One region of the Streptomyces sp. CO7 genome, then DNA from elsewhere that is predicted to be linked to it. Evidence: riboswitches for the same ligand, from Rfam matches in the RefSeq annotation. Region 1 holds a riboswitch; each other region holds the start of a gene.
What was found. Region 1 has a riboswitch for cyclic di-AMP ahead of ACOV8S_RS16885 (NlpC/P60 family protein). Riboswitches for the same ligand answer to the same signal wherever they lie in the genome.
Positions count from the first base shown of each region.

Region 2: linked by a shared signal. The riboswitch ahead of ACOV8S_RS02330 (M23 family metallopeptidase) and the one ahead of ACOV8S_RS16885 (NlpC/P60 family protein) in region 1 are both predicted to bind cyclic di-AMP.
Region 3: linked by a shared signal. The riboswitch ahead of ACOV8S_RS24915 (M23 family metallopeptidase) and the one ahead of ACOV8S_RS16885 (NlpC/P60 family protein) in region 1 are both predicted to bind cyclic di-AMP.
Region 4: linked by a shared signal. The riboswitch ahead of ACOV8S_RS17685 (transglycosylase SLT domain-containing protein) and the one ahead of ACOV8S_RS16885 (NlpC/P60 family protein) in region 1 are both predicted to bind cyclic di-AMP.

Region 1 covers NZ_JBRIOU010000004.1:902,221-907,275, reverse strand. Annotated here, with positions in the region: gene ACOV8S_RS16895 (NlpC/P60 family protein) at 1-375, opposite strand, end outside; gene ACOV8S_RS16890 (hypothetical protein) at 752-1,105, shown strand; gene ACOV8S_RS16885 (NlpC/P60 family protein) at 1,230-2,390, opposite strand; cyclic di-AMP (ydaO/yuaA leader) riboswitch at 2,398-2,557, opposite strand; gene ACOV8S_RS16880 (hypothetical protein) at 2,816-4,099, opposite strand; gene ACOV8S_RS16875 (pyridoxamine 5'-phosphate oxidase family protein) at 4,979-5,055, shown strand, end outside.
Region 2 covers NZ_JBRIOU010000002.1:96,475-101,529, reverse strand. Annotated here, with positions in the region: gene ACOV8S_RS02335 (GntR family transcriptional regulator) at 203-910, opposite strand; gene ACOV8S_RS02330 (M23 family metallopeptidase) at 1,094-1,846, opposite strand; cyclic di-AMP (ydaO/yuaA leader) riboswitch at 1,860-2,029, opposite strand; gene ACOV8S_RS02325 (M16 family metallopeptidase) at 2,256-3,644, opposite strand; gene ACOV8S_RS02320 (M16 family metallopeptidase) at 3,641-4,996, opposite strand.
Region 3 covers NZ_JBRIOU010000008.1:14,491-19,545, forward strand. Annotated here, with positions in the region: partial or broken gene trmB (tRNA (guanosine(46)-N7)-methyltransferase TrmB) at 1-162, shown strand, start outside; gene ACOV8S_RS24910 (aldo/keto reductase) at 183-1,127, opposite strand; gene ACOV8S_RS24915 (M23 family metallopeptidase) at 1,262-2,296, opposite strand; cyclic di-AMP (ydaO/yuaA leader) riboswitch at 2,308-2,447, opposite strand; gene ACOV8S_RS24920 (PP2C family protein-serine/threonine phosphatase) at 2,691-3,824, opposite strand; tRNA gene ACOV8S_RS24925 (tRNA-Met) at 3,966-4,039, opposite strand; gene ACOV8S_RS24930 (dihydrofolate reductase family protein) at 4,089-5,055, opposite strand, start outside.
Region 4 covers NZ_JBRIOU010000004.1:1,061,436-1,066,490, reverse strand. Annotated here, with positions in the region: gene ACOV8S_RS17700 (NADH-quinone oxidoreductase subunit M) at 1-112, shown strand, start outside; gene nuoN (NADH-quinone oxidoreductase subunit NuoN) at 109-1,770, shown strand; gene ACOV8S_RS17690 (polyprenyl synthetase family protein) at 1,931-2,941, opposite strand; cyclic di-AMP (ydaO/yuaA leader) riboswitch at 3,373-3,560, shown strand; gene ACOV8S_RS17685 (transglycosylase SLT domain-containing protein) at 3,563-4,045, shown strand; gene ACOV8S_RS17680 (HAD family hydrolase) at 4,058-4,891, opposite strand.

The DNA.
Region 1 (5,055 bases):
GGAGAGCGCCAGTTGCATCGCGGGGCCGAGGCCGTTGCCCGAGCGGTACTGAGCGGCGGCTGCCGATCCCAGTGACTCGCGGGCGGCGTTGAGGTCCTCGGTGCGGCGGGCCGCCTCGTCCTGCAGCTTGTCGACCCGGCGTTCGGCGGCCTGGGTCCGCTCCTTCGCGCCGTTGTACTTCTCGGTGGCCGCCTCGGCCTCCCGGTAGAGCCGGTCGACCTCCTCGCGCACCTGCTCCGGGGTCGGCTTCGGCGCTGCGTGTCCGACGCCGTCCAGTCCTGCCGACGCGGCCGCACCCGCGAGAACCGCGGTGAGCAGGGTGCGGGCCCTGCTGCCGCTCCGCTTGTGCTGTGGGGGTTTGCGGTGCGCTGCCACGTCGAGTCCATGTCCTTCCGTACGTCCCGTCCCGGGCGGGACGGTCGCGCATCCGGCGGCGACCCGCACAGGGGAGGCGGGCCGCCGCCGGAGCCTTCGATGAGGTGTCCGACGCCGTCCCGGTCAGGACGACGGAGGGGGAGTCGGGCACCTGGAGGAGGACGCTAATCCGGTTCGTCACCATCCGGTAACGGTTTGTACGCAGATGAATGCAAAGAGTCACGATGGAGTGCGAGGGTGAAAGGCGCAGGTTCGATCTTGGTGGAACCGTGGGGCGGGATGACCGAATGCATACTTATGGGGCGGATGTGACGGGCGGGGTGCTACGAGCGGCCCGCCGCCGGAGCCCTCGACGGCGGTGGCTAGGCTCCCCGCCATGGACGTTCTCCTGCACATCTTCGTCGGTCTTCACATCATCGGAATCGCCGCGCTCCTCGGCGGCTTCTTCCACCAGATGAAGGCCATCGGTCAGGGCACCGCCCGCTTCACCCCGGGCATGCTGCACGGCGCCCTCACCATGCTGGTCACCGGCATCGTGCTGGTCGGCCTCAACGAGGCCCAGGGCGGCTCGGTCAACCACATCAAGATCGGCATCAAGCTGCTGCTGCTGATCGTGATCCTCGGCCTGGTCTACGTGAAGCGGGACGAAGAGCGGGTGGACAAGGGGCAGTTCGCCCTGGTGGGTGCGCTGACCATGGTGAACATCTTCATCGCGGTGCTGTGGACGTGATCCGGCGCCGGTGAGCCGGTGACGCAGGTACACGGACGGCCCGCACGCATCGAGCGTGCGGGCCGTCCGCGCGGTACGTCAGCGTTCGGCCTTCAGCCTCGGCCGTCCGCGTATGTCCGTCCGGTCAGGCGGGGCGGACGATGCTGTGGATGGAGCCCTCGCCGTCGTAGTAGATCGACTCCTCGCGCACGTACGTGCCGGGCTTGGGGGCGTGGATCATCATGCCCCCGCCGATGTAGAGGCCCACGTGGGTGACGTCGTCGTAGAAGAAGACCAGGTCGCCGGGCCGGGCCTCGGAGACGGGGACGGCGGTTCCGGCGTTCACCTGGTCGTAGGTGGTGCGCGGCAGGTCCACGCCGGCGGACTTCCAGGCGGCCTGGGTGAGGCCGGAGCAGTCGTAGGAGTCCGGTCCGGTCGCGCCCCAGACGTACGGCAGGCCGATCTTCGCCTCGGCGAAGGTGACCGCCTTCTGCCCCAGTGAGGTGGAAGCCTCCGTGGTGCCGCCGGAGCCGGTACCCGAGCCGCTGCCGCCGGCGGTCTCCTCGGCCTCCTGCTCGGCGAGCGCCTCCTCGCGGGCCTTCTCCTCGGCCGCCTGCTGCTCGGCCAGCTCCTCCGCCTTCCGGCGCGCCTCCTCCTCCTTCTTCCGCTCGATCTCGGCGAGCCGCGCCTTCTCCTCGGCGGTCAGCTCGGCCAGGAGTTCACGGGCGTCGGTGAGCTTCGCCTGGACGGTCGCCTTGCTGGTGCGCAGCTTCTTCTCGGAGGAGTTGAGCGTCTTCAGGCTCTCGGTGGCCTCCTGCCGCTTCTCGGCGGTGTCCGCCTGTCTCTCCACGTACTCCTCGACAGCGTCCTGCTGGCGACCGGTCAGGCGGTCCATCAGCTGGGCCTGGTCGAAGTAGTCCTGGGGCGCGTCGGAGAGGAGGAAGGTGGCGGTGTCGGGGAGGGCCGTGCCGGAGCGGTACTGGGCGGCGGCGTACGAACCGAGCTTCTCGCGGGCCTCGTTCAGTTCCTCGGTGCGCTCGGCGACCTCGTCGAGCAGCTTGTCGAGGTCCTTGCGCTGCTTCTCGCTCTGTTCCTTGGCCGAGTTGTACTTCTCGGTGGCGGCCTCGGCCTGGCGGTAGAGGCGGTCGACCTTCTCCTGCACCTCTTCGAGGCCGGGGCGGTCGGACGGCGCGGCCTGTGCGGTCTGGGCGAGCAGGGCCACGGAGGTGAGGGCGACGGTCGCCAGCGCGGGGGTGCGTATGCCCGCGAGCAGGCCGGCCGGGCGGGGCTTTCGGTGCGACGCCAAGGCGGCGACTCCTTCCGTCTCCCGCCTACCGGGTTAGCTGTCGGGTTCGGGCGTGACGTCCGGAAGGATTGCCCTACGGTCCGGCGGGGCGGCCGAACCGATTCACCCCAGGTGGTGCGTGCGGGTCCCCGGCTCCGGCGCGCGGCCGGACTCGGCGGGGGCCGCACGGACCTGCGAGGTTCGCCGGTCGGGATCGGACGGCCCGCGGGCACGTTAGCCAACCTGTGGGGTCCCTGTGAAGGACGGTGTTCGATATGCCCGATACGTTTTCGTGACCTTGGGGTGAGCGTGGCGTTGTGTGACGGGCATGCGGCGTGCGGTCACCGCCAGCGCGCCGCCCGCATCAGGCGCCGCCCGCGCCGTGCGCCGCCCGCGCCACGCGCCGTGCGCCCACGCGGAGCCCGCGCACGGTTCGCCGGGCGGTGTCACTCGGTGATGTCGACGACCACCTTGTTGGTCTCCAGCCCCGCGGCCGTCACGACCTGGACCTCGACCCGGCCGGGTTCCACGTCGGCCGGCACCGGGACGGTCAGCACCGTGTCGGACGGGTTGCTGAAGCCGCCCGCGACCGGGACCAGCGGCACGTGGACGTTGACCGCTCCTATCCGGACGACCATCCGCGACAGCCGGTCCGCGCTCTGCGCCCCCGGCGGGACGAAGCCCGCGCCACGGATCTCGATGTCGTCGCCGGTGCGGATCGGACCGTCCAGGTCACCTGCCTCGCGCGCCCGCACCACGGAGAGGACGACCGCGCGCCCGCCCTCCGCGTACTTGCCCGCCAGGTACGTCGCCGCCGACACCAGCACCACCACGGCCAGCCCCCACGGCAGGTCGGGCAGCTGCTCGGGGCGCCGGGCCAGCCGGACCAGGCCGAAGACCAGCGCCACGGCGGAGATCACCACGTACTGGATGTCGGCGAAGCTGCCCCGGCCGGAGTCGTCGGTCAGCAGGTCGGCGGCACGGGGCCGGTGGGCGCGGACCTTCTGGAGCCGCTGCCCCTGCACCCGCAGGCTCACCACCCGCCGGACCAGCACCGCGATGGCACAGACCACGGCCAGCACCGTCACCACACCCGCGCCCCGGGCCAGTTCCAGACCGGCGATCAGCTCGTCGCGCCTGCGGTGCCCGGAGGCGGCGGCCAGCTGACCGGCCAGCGTGAGCACGGCGAAGGCGGTGAACAGCACCCACGCGGCGGCCACCGCCCGGGAGGTGGACAGGCGGTTGTCCTCGCCGATCACCGGGGCGAGCACCCCGCCCTTGTCCCGGTGGAACCAGGAAGCCGCGGAAAGTGCGGTGCCCGTCAGCAGCGCGGCCAGCAGTCCGGCCGTGCGCGCCGAGGTCCAGCCGGCGCCGATCGCCGTGAGTGCCTGGACCAGCAGCAACACCACCGCCGCGCCCCACACCGCGTACAGCGTGGTCCGCCACAGCCGGGCAAGCCACGCCTGCCCCTCGGACCGGCTCCGCTCGGCCACTTCGGCCGCGGACTGGGTGAGCTCGTCGGAGACCCACTGCCGGGAGGCGGAGGCCGAATGGGCGACCGCGGCCGGCAACCCCTTCCCTGCGGCGAACTCGTCCCGCTGGTGGAGGAAGGCCGCCACGGCCTTCCGATGCCCCGCACGCGCCCCGTGCGGGCAGTCCCCGCACGTGCAGCCGCCCCCGTGGGCGTCCTTCGCCGCGTCGGCGCCCTGCCTCGCCTCCTGCACCGCCACGCCGTGTCCGCCTTCCCGCACCCGATCGTCCCTACGGCAACTCCGCTGCCGAGTAGGGGAATTGTGCCGTACCGCCCGCCCCGTCCGGTCCCCGGGGCCCACGTCGGCGCGGGCATGCGGGGGAACCAGAGGCCCACGCTTCGGCCTCTTCCTGCACAACCGTCCCGGGGGGCTGCGGGTCTCGGGTAGGACACAAGATTTTCGACTTGTTCGGAGCTGCTGGTGAACGCCCTGCACGACCCCCGTCTCGTCGACCTCATGCGGCAGGTCGCCGCGGGAGCGTCCACGGTGGTGATCCGTGATTCCGCCGCCCACCCGCAGAAGTCGGCCGCCGTGCTGGTGCACATCGCCGAGTGCTACGGATACCGCTACTCCCACCTGCGGGTGGAGCGCCGGTTCATCGAGCACACGGTCGTCCTCGTCCTGGACCGGGACCCCTCGCCCGACGGTAGGCGTCGTGCCGCGGCCACCATGGCGACCCTTCCACCCGCTTTCGGAGGGATGTTCCCGGGGATGAGGCCCGGCCGGTTGCCCGACCGGCCCGAGGCCGAGGGCCAGTTGGACCTGATCCGGGCCCACGTCAGGTTCGAGACGCTGACCCGGCTTCCTGCGCGCCGTGCGCACCTCGTCGGCTGGGTGTCCAGCGCGGTGGTCCTCCTGCCGGCAGTGCTGACGGGGGAGTACCTGTTCCTGGGGGCGATGGCTCTCCTCGTGCTGCTGCCGGTGTACGGGGGGATCGCGTACAACCGTCTGCACCGCCGGGTGCTCTCCCGTCGGCTGACGGCCGCCGGCTGCGTACCAGTCCTGGCGGAGGACGGACGGCCCGGTTTCTCGCGGAGCGTGCCGAGCGGCTTCGGGGTGGAGGGCAGACTGACGGCCATGACGAGCATCACCGACTGGGCAGCGTTCTCCCTGGCCGAACCCGAACTCGCCGAGGTGGTCGAGAAGCGGTTCGG
Region 2 (5,055 bases), on a different contig from region 1:
CGGAGCTGTGAGAGGGGCGGGACCGGGCCCCGCCGAAATGCGCCGCGCGCGAAATATCTCGCAGAGCACGAGCACGAACACGAATGCGCCGCGCGCCCCACGAGTGGAGCGCACAGCAGTAACTACTGAACCCGACCCCGGAAAAGACACGGCGAACGACGGGGCGGGAAATTGCACCCGCTTCTTGTATACGGCCCTCTTGTTAATTACGGAGGCCATTCATGTTTACGGCATGTTGCGAGGTCCTCACGCCGTCCGGGCGCGCCGCGCCCCCGCGGTTCTGGCCGGGAATGCGCAGCCGGTACAGCTCGGCGGAGCGCTCGGTGTGCAGGGCGGTCACCTGCCGGGCCCGCTCCCCGTCGCCGCGGGCCACGGCGTCCACGATGGCGCCGTGCTCCGCCCAGGTCTCCACGGGCGCGGGCAGCGGGTCGAGCGCGTACATCCAGGCGATCTTGTGCCGCAGCTGGGTGAGCGTGGCGGTCAGCGCGGCGCTCCCGCAGGCCTGGGCCAGCGTCTCGTGGAACCAGCCGCCCAGCGACCGCAACTCCTCCCCGTACCCGCGCCGGGCCCGCTCCTGACCCAGTCTGACCAGGCCACGGAGCACCTTGAGGTGGGCCTCGGTGCGCCGCTGGGCGGCCCGGGCGGCGCCCAGCGGCTCCAGCAGCAGCCGCATCTCCAGCAGGTCGGCGGCCTCCTGCTCGGTCGGCTCCGCCACGCAGGCCCCGGCGTGCCGCCGGGTCACCACGAAACCCTCGGCCTCCAGGGTGCGCAGCGCCTCGCGGACCGGTACGCGGGAGACGCCGTAGCGGCGGGCGAGGAGTTCCTCGGTCAGCCGGCTCCCGCGCTCGTGGACCCCGGCGACGATGTCGTCCCGGATCGCCGTGCATACCGAATGCGCGGGAATACGCATGCCGACCTCCGCCTCGATGAATAAGGCGACTCTAAGGCAATGGGCGTGAATTTCCGACGGGAAGTCACGCGGGAGAGGGAATTTTCGGCCGCTCCCCCGCCCGGTGCGCCCGGATACCGTCCGGAACGACGAAAAAGCCCCCCGTCCCGGAAACCGGGGCGGGGGGCATTCGCGCGGGTGGCGTCAGAGGTTCACGCCGTGGGAGCGGAGGTAGGCGACGGGGTCGATGTCGCTGCCGTACTCCGGGGAGGTGCGGGCCTCGAAGTGCAGGTGCGGGCCGGTGACGTTGCCGGTGGCGCCGGAGCGGCCGATGTGGGCGCCCGGGGTGACCGCCTGGCCGACGGCCACGCTGACCGAGGACAGGTGGCCGTACTGGGTGTACGTGCCGTCGTGCATCTTGATGACGACCTGGTAGCCGTAGGCGCCGCCCCAGCCGGCCTCGACGACGGTGCCGCGGCCCACGGAGCGGACCGGGGTGCCGGAGGCGGCGTGGAAGTCGATGCCGGTGTGGCTGCCGGAGGACCAGATGCCGCCGCCCGCCTGGTAGGAGGTGGAGACGTACGACCCGGCGATCGGGCTGACGAACATGTTGAGACGGCGGAGGCGCTCACGCTCGGCCTCGCGGGCGGCGCGCTCCTCGGCGGCCTCGCGCTCGGCGCGGGCCTTCTCGGCGGCCGCGGCGCGGGCGGCGGCCTCGACGGCGGCCCGCTCCTGGGCCTCGGCCTGCTCGTCGATCTGCTCGGCGACGGTGTCGCCGATGGTGACGACGGGGAGCAGGCCGCTGGTCTCGGCGGGGGTCTCCGCCGCGACGGCGGGGCTGGCCAGGGTGCCGACGACGCCGGTGGTGGTGAGAGCGGCGAGGCCTGCCAGGCCGGCGGTGGTGCGGCTGGTCCGGCCGGGACGACGATGCCTGCCGGGGGCGCAGTTGAACGCCATGAAGTGGCTGAGTCCTTTCCTTCCCTCTCGCCTGCCGGGTTAGCTGTCGGGTTCGGAGCAGGAAGGTCTCCTACGGGTTCCTCCCGCGGTGCGGAAGGCGCCCGATTCACCCCAGGGGTACCGCTCGGGTGGGTCCCCGGCTCCCCTGGCTCGCGCCGTACGGGGATTAGGCGATGACTGCCCGGCGCCGCGGATGCGGAGCACAGGTGTGGCGGGCAGCCGGATCGAAGCTAGTTGGGTGATCAATCGGATAACAAACGGATCAAGACTTTTGTAGCGCACGCCACAGGGCAAACCGGACCCTTCTACGCGCATCGCACGCTCGCGGACGAGCCGGTGCCGGGCCGAACGAAGCGGGCCCCGGCGGCCGTAAGGCTCACCGGGGCCCGAAACCGGCCTGGACGGGCCGCTACTCGGCGCTCACCACGGTCACCTCGCCGATGCCCAGCTCGCGCACCGGGCCGGCGATCTGCGCGGCGTCGCCGACCAGGACCGTCACCAGACGGTCCACCGGGAAGGCGCTCACCACGGCCGCGGTGGCCTCCACCGTGCCGGTGGCGACGAGCTGCTGATAGAGCGTCGCCTGGAAGTCGTCCGGCAGGTGCTGCTCCACCTGGTCGGCCAACGTGCCGGCGACCGCGGCGGCCGTCTCGTACTTGAGCGGCGCCACGCCCACCAGGTTCTGCACGGCGGTGTCCCGCTCGGCGTCGGTCAGGCCGCCCTCGGCGAGGGTGCGCAGCACCTGCCACAGATCCTGCAGCGCGGGGCCGGTGTTGGGGGTGTCCACCGACCCGCTGATCGCCAGCATCGCGGCGCCCGAACCGTCGGGAGCGGAGCGCAGGACCTGCCCGAAGGCGCGGACGCCGTACGTGTAGCCCTTCTCCTCGCGCAGGACCTTGTCCAGGCGGGAGGTCAGCGTGCCGCCCAGGCAGTAGGTGCCGAGCACCTGGGCCGGCCACACGCGGTCGTGGCGGTCCGCCCCGGTGCGGCCGATCAGCAACTGCGTCTGGACGGAGCCGGGACGGTCCACGATCACCACGCGGCCGGTGTCGTCCGACGTCACCGCCGGCACCGGGCGCGGAGCGGCCTGGGAGCCCTTCCAGGCGCCCAGGGTCTCGGCCAGCAGGGCGTCCAGGTCGACGCCGGTGAGGTCGCCGACCACCACGGCGGTCGAGGTGGCCGGACGGACGTGCCGCTCGTAGAAGGCGCGCACGGCGGCCGCGTCGATCTTCTCGACGGTCTCCTCGGTGCCCTGACGGGGGCGCGCCATCCGCGAGTTCGCCGGGAAGAGCTCCTTGTAGAGCTCCTTGGCGGCACGGCGGGCCGGGTTGGCCAGCTCGTGCGGGATCTCGTCGAGCCGGTTGCGCACCAGGCGGGAGACCTCGTCCTCGGCGAACGCCGGGGCGCGCAGCGCGTCGGCCAGCAGGCCCAGCGCCTTGGGCAGCCGGGAGGCGGGGACCTCCAGGGAGACCCGCACGCCGGGGTGGTCCGCGTGCATGTCCAGCGTGGCGCCGCACCGCTCGAGTTCGGCGGCGAAGTCCTCGGCGGAGTGCTTGTCGGTGCCCTCCGCGAAGGCGCGCGCCATGATGGTGGCGACGCCGTCCAGGCCGAGCGGCTCGGCGTCCAGCGGGGCGTCCAGCAGCACCTCGACGGCCACGACCTGCTGACCGGGGCGGTGGCAGCGCAGGACGGTCAGGCCGTTGTCGAGGGCGCCGCGCTCGGGCGCGGGGAACGCCCACGGCTTGGGCTCGCCGGCCTGCGGCTGGGGGTGGAACTCCATGGTGGCCAGGTCGGTCACTTGGCCTCCTCCTCTTCGTCCTCGTCGCCGTCGGCGTCCGCGCCCTCGGGAGTGATCGGTTCGTACACCAGGACCGCGCGGTTGTCGGGGCGCAGGCGGGCCTTGGCGACCTCCTGGACCTCCTCCGCCGTCACCTCCAGGACCCGCTCCACGGCGGTCAGCGCGAGCTGCGGGTCGCCGAACAGGACGGCGTACCGGCACAGTTCGTCGGCGCGGCCGGAGACCGTGCCGAGGCGGTCCAGCCACTCGCGCTCCAGCTGGGCCTGGGCGCGCTCCATCTCCTCGGCCGTCGGGCCCTCGGCGGCGAGCCGGGCCAGCTCCTCGTCGACGGCGGCCTCGATCACCGGCACCTCGACGTCGCCGGAGGTCTTGACGTCGAGCCAGCCCAGCGAGGGCGCTCCAGCCAGTCGCAACAGGCCGAAACCGGCCGTCACCGCGGTGCGGTCGCGGCGCACCAGGCGGTTGTAGAGGCGGGAGGACTCGCCGTAGCCGAGGATGGTCAGCGCCACGTCGGCGGCGTCGCAGGCGCGGGTGCCGTCCTCGGGCAGGCGGTAGCCGGCCATCAGGGCGCGGGCCGGGACCTCCTCGCGCACGACCTCGCGGATCTCCCCGCCGACGACCTCCGGCAGCGCTCCGTCCCGCGGGGCGGGCTTGCCGTCGTGGGAGGCGATGGAGCCGAAGTACTTCTCGACCCAGGCGAGGGTCTGCTCCGGGTCGATGTCGCCGACCACCGACAGCACCGCGTTGTTGGGCGCGTAGTAGGTGCGGAAGAACGCGCGGGCGTCCTCCAGGGTGGCCGCGTCCAGGTCGGCCATGGAGCCGATCGGGGTGTGGTGGTACGGATGGCCTTCGGGGTAGGCCAGCGCGAAGATCTTCTCGAAGGCCGTGCCGTAGGGGACGTTGTCGTACCGCTGGCGGCGCTCGTTCTTGACGACGTCGCGCTGGTTCTCCATCGACTCGTCGTCGAGGGCGGTGAGCAGGGAGCCCATCCGGTCGGCCTCCAGCCAGAGCGCGAGCTCCAGCTGGTGGGCCGGCATGGTCTCGAAGTAGTTGGTGCGCTCGAAGCTGGTGGTGCCGTTGAGGGAACCTCCGGCTCCCTGCACCAGCTCGAAGTGACCGTTGCCCTTCACCTGGGCCGAGCCCTGGAACATCAGGTGCTCGAAGAGGTGGGCGAGGCCGGTGCGGCCCTGGACCTCGTGCCGGGAGCCGACGTCGTACCAGAGGCACACCGCGGCGACCGGGGTCAGGTGGTCCTCCGAGAGCACCACGCGGAGCCCGTTGGCAAGGCGGTGCTCGGTAGCTGTGAGGCCTCCTGAGCCTGCCTCGGCTGTGGCCGTGTGACCCATGGGCATGTACGTCCCTTCGCTCGCCTGAAACTTGTGTGTCCGGACTGCCTGTCACTCTATGCAAC
Region 3 (5,055 bases), on a different contig from region 1:
GAGCAGATGATGGAGGTGCTGACCGCGCACCCCCGTTTCGCGAACACGCAGCCCGACGGGCACTTCGCGCCCCGGCCGGAGTTCCGTCCCCTCACCCGGTTCGAGGGTCAGGGACTGGACAAGGGACACGTCGTGCGCGACCTGCTCTTCCACCGGGTCTGAGGAACCGGCGGCGGGGCGGATCAGCCGGAGGCGGCGTCCAGCCGGGCCGTCTCCTCGTCGGTGAGCCGCAGGCCGGCGACCGCCGTGAGGGCGGGCAGCTGGTCCACCGTGCGGGCGGAGGCGATCGGCGCGACCACCGTCGGGCGGGCGGCCAGCCAGGCCAGGGCCACCGTGGCCGGGGACGCTCCGTGCGCCTCGGCGATCCCGTCGAGGGCGGCCAGGACGCGCCGGCCGCGTTCGCTCTCCAGGTGCCGGGCCGCTCCGGTCGCCCGGGGGCTGTCCACCGTCGTCCCCGGGCGGTACTTGCCGGTCAGGAAGCCGGACGCCAGCGCGTAGTACGGCACGGCGGCCAGGCCCGCCCGCTCGGCGACGTCGCGCAGGGGGCCTTCGTAGGTGTCGCGGGAGACCAGGTTGTAGTGCGGCTGGACGACCGTGTAGCGGGCGAAGCCCTCGCGCTCGGAGAAGTCCAGCGACTCCTGCAGCCGTTCGGCGGTGATGTTGGAGGCGCCGATCGCCCGCACCTTGCCCTCGCGGACCAGTTGGTCGAGGGCGAGCAGGATCTCCTCGACCGGCGTCCCGGGCTGGTCGAAGTGCGTGTAGTACAGGTCGATGTGGTCGGTGTCCAGCCGGCGCAGCGACGCCTCCGCCGCCGCCCTGATGTTGGCGGCCGACAGCCCGCGGTACTGCGGGTGCTGGCTCACCTTGGTGGCGATCACGACCTCGGAGCGGTTGCCGCGGGCCTTGAGCCACCTGCCGATGACGGTCTCCGACTCGCCGCCCTCGTTGCCCTCCACCCAGGCGGAGTAGGAGTCGGCGGTGTCGACGAAGTTGCCGCCCACCGCGGTGTACGCGTCGAGGACGGCGAAGGACTCCCGCTCGTCGGCGGTCCATCCGAAGACGTTGCCGCCGAGGGCGAGCGGGAACACCTCGAGGCCGGACGTACCCAGCTTGCGCAGTTCACTCATGACGGTGACCAACGCGTCCGGCCGGCCGCGCATTCCGGGGCGCAGCCGGCCGACCGCAGCGGTTCGAAGGTGTCGGGGATCGCAGGGCTACGGAGACGAGGAGAGGAACCCGCGGCCGAAGGGACCGGCGCCGGTCAGAGGTTGACGCCGCGTGCGGCCAACCAGGCCATCGGGTCGACGCCGTCGCCGCCGCCCGGGTGCACCTCGAGGTGCAGGTGCGGGCCGGTGACGTTGCCGGTCGCGCCCACCCGGCCGATGACATCGCCGGTGGACACCTTCTGGCCGACGCTGACGTTGATCGAGGACTGGTGGCAGTACCAGAGCTCGGTGCCGTCCTCGAGGGTGAGGATGGTCCGGTAGCCGTACGAGCCGGCCCAGCCGGCCTCGGTGACGGTGCCGGTGTGGACGGCCTTCAGCAGCGTGCCGGTGGGGGCCGCGAGGTCCAGGCCCGTGTGGTAGCCGGAGGACCACATGGAGCCGGCCTGCATGTAGGTGGAGGTGATCGTGTAGGAGGACGCCGGCGAGACGAAGCTGGCCGCCAGCTTGGCGATGCGCTCGGCCTCGGCCTTGGCCTTGGCCTCCTCCTCCGCCTTCTCGGCGGCGGCCTCGCGGGCCTGTGCCTCCGCCTTCTCCTTGGCCGCCTTCTCGGCGGCGGCCTGGGCGGCGGCCTCCTGGGCCTCCAGTACGGCCTGCGTCTCGGCCTCCTGCTCCTGCTGGGCGGCCTGCGCCATGATGCGGGTGCGCAGCGCCTCGCCGGCGTCGGCGGGGGAGGCGGTCTCGGCCGGGGCGACGCCCATCTCGCCGAGGACGCTGGGGGCCTGCTCCGCGGCCGCGGTTTCGGTCTCGTCGCCGCCGGGAAGCAGGGAGGTGACCGGGTCCAGCGAGGGCATCTGCGGCATGGTGATGTGCACCGGAGCCTTGCCGGGCGCGGCGGTGGCCATGCCACCCGCACCGACGGCGGCGATCACACCGACGCCGAGGACGGTGGAACTGCGGGCCAGGCCCCGCTGCTTGGCCACCCGGTGACGGCCTCTGGAGACCGTCCCCTCGCTGGGGTTCCACTCCTCGAAGGAGCCCTCGCCGGCGAACCCGGCGGGACCGTACGCGTCGGCGGCCACACGCTGGCTCGGCACGAAGGGCAGTTCAGGGGCAGGGGGGTTGGACGCCACGGGGGCGCGCTCCTTTCCTTCCGTCTCGCCTACCGGGTTAGCTGACGGGTTCGGAGCGGGAAGGTCTCCTACGCGCGTATACGGAGATACGCCCGATTCACCCCGGAAAGTGGTTCCCCGGTTCCCTCGCGGGATTCGGCAGAGCGCACGGAGCCGTCGCTTGTGACGGCTGGGACAGCCGCGCGCTGCGTTATCGAACGTTAATAGAAGCGGTGGCTCAATTCCAAGCCGTTCCTTCACATCGTCCGACCCTGTGGACTGAACCTATGGAGGTTCATCAGGGCGAAACGGACATGGCTTCGGTCACACGCCCACCGCCGCCTTGGCTTGATCGTTCCGCAGCGTTCCGCAGCGTCCCCGGCGGTCCCGGGTGCCGCTGGCGCGTCCGGGCCGGTCACAGGGTCCGTACGGCGAGCAGGGCCATGTCGTCCTCGACGTCTCCTCCTGAGTGCAGGGCCACGTCCTCGGACAGGAACCGCAGGAGGTCCTCCGGCTCCCGGAAGACCCGACCGTCCAGCCGCGCGACCGGGTCGTAGAACACCCCGTCCTCGTCCCGCGCCTCGGTCAGACCGTCGGTGTAGAAGAGCACCGTGGCGCCCGGCCGCAGCGGCACGGGCGGTCCGGGCCTGGGCGGCCCCGCGAGTTCCGAGAGGGCGAGCGGACTGCCGGACTCCCCCGGGTCCAGCAGCCGCGGCGGCGCACCGGGCTCCAGCAGCAGCGGCGGCGGATGACCGTGATTGACGATCGACACGCTCCGGCCGTCCCGGGAGAACTCGGCGAACACCGCCGTCACGAAGCCTTCCTGCTGCTCCAGCTCCACCGCCCGTCGGTCCCGCTCGCGCACCACCGCCTGCTCCATGTGCTCCGCGGCCTGCTCGATGGTGTCGGCCCGTTCCGCCACCTCGCGGAAGGCGCCGACGACGACCGCGACCGCGGCCACGGCCTCCATCCCCTTGCCGCGCACGTCCCCCAGCACCATCCGCACGCCGTGCGGGGTGTCGTGCACGGCGTAGAGATCGCCGCCGATGTTCGCCTCCTGCAGGGCGGCCTCGTACCGGGAGGCGATCCGCAGGGAGCCGATCCGCCGCTGCGGCGGCGGCATCACGGCCCGCATCGCCGCCTCGGCCATCTGCCGGGCGGACGCGAGGCGCAGGTCGACCCGGTGCACCGCGGTGTTCATGACGCAGGACAGCACCGAGACGATGACGACGGTGAAGAGCTCGGTGATCATCAGGGCGGGAGAGTCCGCGTCCCTTGTCAGCCGCACGTAGAGGGTGAGACCCGTCGACAGCAGTCCGATGCCCACCGTGGCGCGCAGGGTGTAAAGGGGGGCGGCGATCAACGGGGCGGCGGCGAAGAACGGTACGGCGGTCACGTCCCGCGGCGTCACACTGTCGTAGGCGAGGCCGAGGACCAGGGCCAGGAAGGGCAGCACCCGAAGCACCAGACGGGCGTAATGGATCCACCGCCGGCCCGGCCCGAGGGGCTCCTCGACCTCCGGATCCACCGGCCCGCCTCGCCTCAGCATGGAATCCATGGTCCCGTGCCGGGCCGGAAGCGGCGACCGCTGACCTCCGCCCGGATGAAGGCGGACGGACGGGCGCCTGAGCATGCGGACGCAAACACTCAGGGCCGGAATCCTTGAAGGATTCCGGCCCTGAGTCTTCAGTAGCGGGGACAGGATTTGAACCTGCGACCTCTGGGTTATGAGCCCAGCGAGCTACCGAGCTGCTCCACCCCGCGTCGTTGTGTCTTCACTGTACGACATGGCGCGGGGGAAAAGCGAATCGGTTCACGTCGCCCCGCCGAGCAGGTGGTGGTTGGGCCGCACGGCGCGCTCCTCGTACTCGGGCAGCAGCACCACCCGGACGCCGCCCGCCGCCAGTACCCCGCTGCCGTCCGCGGCCGCCACGAAGGTGTCGGGCTCCCGCCAGGCGGTGACCACCCGCCGCACCCCCGCGTCGAGGATCAGCCGCGCGCACGGGGCCGGCCGGGAGGCACGACGGGCACAGGGCTCCAGGCTGCTGTAGACGGTGGCCCCGGGCAGCCGCGGGTCGGCCGGGTCGATCTTGGCGAGCGCCGCCTCCTCCGCGTGGACCACCGGGTCGCCGCCCTCCCCGGAGTGGCCGCGGGCCAGCTCGGTCCCGTCCTCGGCCACCACCACCGCGCCCACGCTGAACGCGGTGCGCGACGGCGGGCACTCCCCGGCCAGGTCGCAGGCGAGGCCCAGCCAGTACCGGTCGGCTGCGGAGGCCGACGAACCCTCGCCCGGGGCGACCGGCCGGTAGTGGGCGAGCACCACGTCGCCCACCGGCCGGGTCTCCTCCAGCCGCAGCCGGCCCGGCGGGTAGCCGCCCGGACCGAAGAGCCGCGGCGCGCCCGGCTCACCGACCAGCAGCGGGGCCAGCGCCAGCTGGAGCTCGTCGGCGAGTCCGAGCCGCAGCAGCTGGGTGTGGACGCTGCCGCCTCCCTCCACCATCAGCCGCCGCACCCGGTACGCGGCGTGGAGGTGCTCCAGGACGGCCCGCCAGTCCAGTTCCGGTCCCACCGGGACCACCTCGGCGTCCTTTTGGCCACGCAGCGCCTCCTGCGCCCGCGATGCGCCCCCGTCGGTGGTGTAGACGGCCTTGCGGCCGCCGGTGCGCCAGAAGCGGGCCGCCGGGTCCAGTTCACCCGAACCGGTGACGAGCACCTTGAGCGGGAACTCCGGGAGCCCGGCGGCGGTGCGCGCGGCCCGCCGTTCGGGCGAGCGGACCACC
Region 4 (5,055 bases), 160 kb from region 1:
CCTGGGCGTCTATCCGCAGCCCCTCACGGACCTCGTCAACCCGGCGGTCCGGCACACCATGTCCGACGTGCAGCAGCACGACCCCGAGCCCGAGGTGGAGGCGGCCAAGTGAGCGCATCAGCCGTCCACGGCCTGTGGACAGACCTGGCCGCCCCCGCGGACGGGTCGATCGCCAAGATTCCGGCCCCGACGATCGAGTACGCGCAGCTGTCGCCGGTGCTGATCGTCATCGGCGCGGCGGTACTGGGCATCCTGGTGGAGGCCTTCGTGCCGCGCCGGGCCCGCTACTACGCGCAGCTCTTCCTCTCCGCCGTCGCGCTCACCGCGGGCTTCGCCGCCGTGGTGGCGCTCGCGGTGGGCGGGTACGCGACCACCCGGGCGGGCATCGCCGCCGAGGGCGCGATCGCGGTCGACGGGCCCGCGCTGTTCCTGCAGGGCGTGATCATGCTGGTCGGTCTGGTCGCGATGTTCACCTTCGCCGAGCGCCGGCTCGACCCGGAGGCGCACGGCAACCGGGTGGACTCCTTCGCCGCGCAGGCGGCGTCGGTGCCCGGCAGCGACAGCGAGAAGGCGGCCGTGAAGGCCGGCTTCACCACCACCGAGGTGTTCCCGCTGCTGCTCTTCGCGGTCGGCGGCATGCTGGTCTTCCCGGCCGCCAACGATCTGCTGACCCTGTTCATCGCGCTGGAGGTCTTCTCCCTCCCGCTGTACCTGCTCTGCGCACTGGCCCGCCGCAAGCGGCTGCTGTCGCAGGAGGCCGCGGTCAAGTACTTCCTGCTGGGCGCCTTCGCCTCCGCGTTCACCCTCTTCGGCATCGCGCTGCTCTACGGCTACTCCGGCTCGGTCGCCTACGGCCGGATCGCCCAGGTCGTCGAGGGCACGGTCGGCGAGGTCAGCCCGGCGCTGGCCGGCACCATGGGCAACGACGTGCTGCTGCTCCTGGGCGCCGCGCTGGTGACGATGGGTCTGCTCTTCAAGGTGGGCGCGGTGCCGTTCCACATGTGGACCCCGGACGTCTACCAGGGCGCTCCGACCCCGGTGACCGGCTTCATGGCGGCGGCGACCAAGGTGGCGGCCTTCGGCGCGCTGCTGCGGCTGCTGTACGTGGTGCTGCCGGGGCTGCGCTGGGACTGGCGGCCGGTGATGTGGGGCGTGGCCGCGGTCACCATGGTGATCGGCGCGATCGTCGCCATCACGCAGACCGACATCAAGCGGCTGCTGGCCTACTCCTCCATCGCGCACGCCGGGTTCATCCTGGCCGGTGTGATCGCGGCGAAGCCGGAGGGGATCTCCTCGGTCCTCTTCTACCTGGCCGCGTACTCCTTCGTCACCGTCGGCGCCTTCGCCGTAGTGACGCTGGTGCGCGACGCGGGCGGCGAGGCCACCCACTTGTCCAAGTGGGCGGGTCTCGGGCGGCGTTCGCCACTGGTGGCGGCGGTGTTCGCGGTCTTCCTGCTGGCCTTCGCGGGCATTCCGCTGACCTCCGGGTTCGCGGGGAAGTTCGCCGTCTTCAAGGCGGCGGCGGAGGGCGGCGCGGCCCCGCTGGTGGTGGTCGGTGTGCTGTCGTCCGCGGTCGCGGCGTTCTTCTACATCCGGGTGATCGTGCTGATGTTCTTCAGCGAGCCCAAGCCGGACGGGCCGACGGTCGCGGTGGCGTCGCCGCTGACGACCGCGGCGATCGCGGTCGGCGCGGCGGTCACCGTCGTGCTGGGCGTGGCGCCGCAGTACTTCCTGGACCTGGCGAGCCAGGCGGGGATCTTCGTCCGCTGAGCCGGGGCGTCCCGACGAGGGGCGTCCCGGCGAGGGGCGTCCCGGCGACGGGCGGTCCGACGACGGCGTCCCGGCGACGGGCGTCCGTGCGACGCCGAAGGCCCGGTTCCCTCGGGGGGAGCCGGGCCTTCGGCGTGCGGTGCGGGGGCGGGGCGCGGGGTCAGCCCGCGCGGTGCACCACGGCGTCGCAGAGGTGCATGAGGGCCGTCCTGGCCTCGCACTCCGGCAGCGGGGCCAGCGCGGCACGGGCCTCCTGCGCGTAGCGGACGGTGTCCGCCCGGGCGTCCTCCAGCGCGGGGTGCTCCCGCAGCCGGGCGACCGCCTCGGCCAGGCGCGCCTCGTCCGACAGGTCGGAGTCCAGCAGCGCGCACAGGGCGACGTCCTCGGGCAGCCCCAGCCGCTCCACCCGCTCGCGCAGCCGCAGCACCGGCAGCGTGGGGATGCCCTCGCGCAGGTCGGTGCCGGGGGTCTTGCCGGAGTCGGAGGAGTCGGAGGCGACGTCCAGGACGTCGTCGGCCAGTTGGAAGGCCACGCCCAGCCGCTCGCCGTACTGCGTGAGCACGTCCACGACCTGGTGGTCGGCGCCGGACATCATCGCGCCGAAGCGGCAGGCGACGGCGACCAGCGAGCCGGTCTTGCCGGCCAGCACGTCCAGGTAGTGGTCGATGGGGGAACGCCCGGCGGACGGGCCGGCGGTCTCCAGGATCTGCCCGGTGACCAGGCGCTCGAACGCCTCGGCCTGCACCCGCACCGCCTCCGGGCCGAGGTCGGCCAGGATGTGCGAGGCACGGGCGAAGAGGAAGTCGCCGGTGAGCACCGCCACCGAGTTGTCCCAGCGGCTGTTGGCGCTGGGCACGCCGCGGCGGACCTCGGCCTCGTCCATCACGTCGTCGTGGTACAGCGTGGCGAGGTGGGTGAGCTCGACGACGACGGCCGAGGGAACGATCCCCGGCGCGTCCGGATCGCCGAACTGCGCGGCGAGCATGACGAGCAACGGACGGAACCGCTTGCCGCCCGCCTTCACGAGGTGCTGAGCGGCCTCGGTGATGAACGGGACCTCGCTCTTGGTGGCTTCGAGCAGACCTTCCTCGACGGCCGCCATACCTGCCTGGACGGCGGTCTCCAGCGCCTGGTCCCGAACCCTCAGCCCGAACGGCCCGACCACGGTCACGAGGGGTCTCCTGTCTGCTGGTGTGTGCTGACGATCACACGGCTTGTCGATAGGTCATTGCCATCACCCCACTCAGCGTATCCGGTCGGGTTTGGATCACCGACAGCCCCCACCCGCCAGATGGCCGGAGACGCCCTGTCCGTTTGAGGGGAGATTGCCGGATTGGTGACCTCTTAAGTCGGTTTATGTGATCGTCGGCCGATCCGTGACATGGACCACAGGGGCGCGCGGTGGACGGACGGGGTCCAATGGCCCGAAGTCGCCCGCGAGCAGCGGCGGTTGAGAGGTGGGCCCCGGTGCGGCCCCGGTGGACGAATCGCCCTCAATCATGATCAACCATCATGATCCACGGAGATCGTACTTGTTTCGGATATCCGCTCTCGCATACGTTTCGCGCCAGCCGGGCGGAACGCCGAATCCTGCCGCCGCCCGCACCCCACAGACCCATTCCACGCACGGCAGGAGCGGGGGACCCAGGTACACCGCCGGACCGGAGCGCGCGAGAGCGCGCCTCCGGGACGGCTAGGGGTGAAGCCTGCCGTCCCATCGGGCGGCGGGCCGGGCAGCCTTTCTGGCCCGAATCCGACAGCTCACCTCGCAGGCGCCGGAGAGGAAGAACGCATGTCCCGTCTCACCCGTACCGCGTCGGCCCTCGCCGTCGCCGCGGCCGTCGTCGCCGCGCCGATCGTGGGCGCCACCGGCGCCTGGGCCGCCGAGACCCCCACCGCGCAGACCTCGGTCGCCGTCGCCCCGGGCAACAAGGTCACCCACCTGGCCGCCACCACGGACAGCCTCGACGGCTGGATCCGCGAGGCCCTCGCCGTCATGGCGAAGCACGGCATCCCGGGTACCTACGAGGGCATCCACCGCAACGTGATGCGCGAGTCCTCGGGCAACCCGCTCGCCATCAACGACTGGGACATCAACGCGATCAACGGCATCCCCTCCAAGGGCCTGCTGCAGGTGATCGACCCCACCTTCGACGCCTACCACGTCGAGGGCACCGACACCTCGCCGTTCGACCCGGTCGCCAACATCGTCGCGGCGTGCAACTACGCCGCCGACCGCTACGGCTCGATCGACAACGTCAACAGCGCCTACTGAACCCCGCTCCCCTCAGGGGAACAACCGCTCGAGGACGACGGCCACGCCGTCGTCCTCGTTCGTCGTGGTGACCTCGTCGGCGACCGCCTTCAGCTCCGGGTGCGCGTTGGCCATGGCCACCCCGTGGGCCGCCCAGCGGAACATCGGGACGTCGTTCGGCATGTCACCGAAGGCGACGGCGTCCTGCGGGCCCAGGCCGAGGCGCGACGCGGCCATGGCCAGCCCGGTGGCCTTGGTGACCCCGTGCGGCTGCAGCTCCACCGTCCCGGGGCCGGACATCGTCGCGGTGGCCAGCGAGCCGACCGCCGAGGCCGCCACCGCGGTCAGCTCGTCGTCGGTGAGCTCCGGGTGGGACAGCAGGACCTTGGTGATCGGCCGCTCCCACAGGTCGCTCCGGCGGCCGACCCGCTCCGCGGGGAGCGTGGGCCGCGCCATCCGGTAGCCCGGCTCGATCAGCGTGAGCCCCTGGACGCCGTCCTGGTCGACGGCCGCGTACACCTGGCCCACCTCGGCCTCGATCTTGCCGAGGGCCGTCTCCGCCAGCTCCCGGTCCAGGGTCATCGACCACACCAGCCGGTCCCGGTCCGCGTCGTAGAGCTGCGCGCCCTGGCCGCACACCGCGAAACCGCCGCCGATGCCGGCCAGCAGGTCGCGTACCCGCGGCGCGGGCCGGCCGGTCACCACCAGGTGCCGTGCGCCGGACCGCGCCACCGCCCCCAGTGCCGCACGGGTGCGGGCGGAGACGGTGTCGTCGTCGCGCAGGAGCGTGCCGTCCAGGTCCGTGGCGATCAGGGCGTACGCGGGGAGCGTGCGGGAGGGGGGCGCATAGGCGGCGGGTGCGGGCATGATCAGAGAATACGGACCTCCCGGAGCGCCCCCGTGACGGGTTGACACGTCAACTGGATATGTGCAATAGGGCGTTGCCCCCCTCAGGTGAGCGCCCCACGCGGCGCGGCGGGGCGAGCCGCGTCCCGGGCAGGCGGTCGCCCCGGGCATGCGGTCGCGTCAGG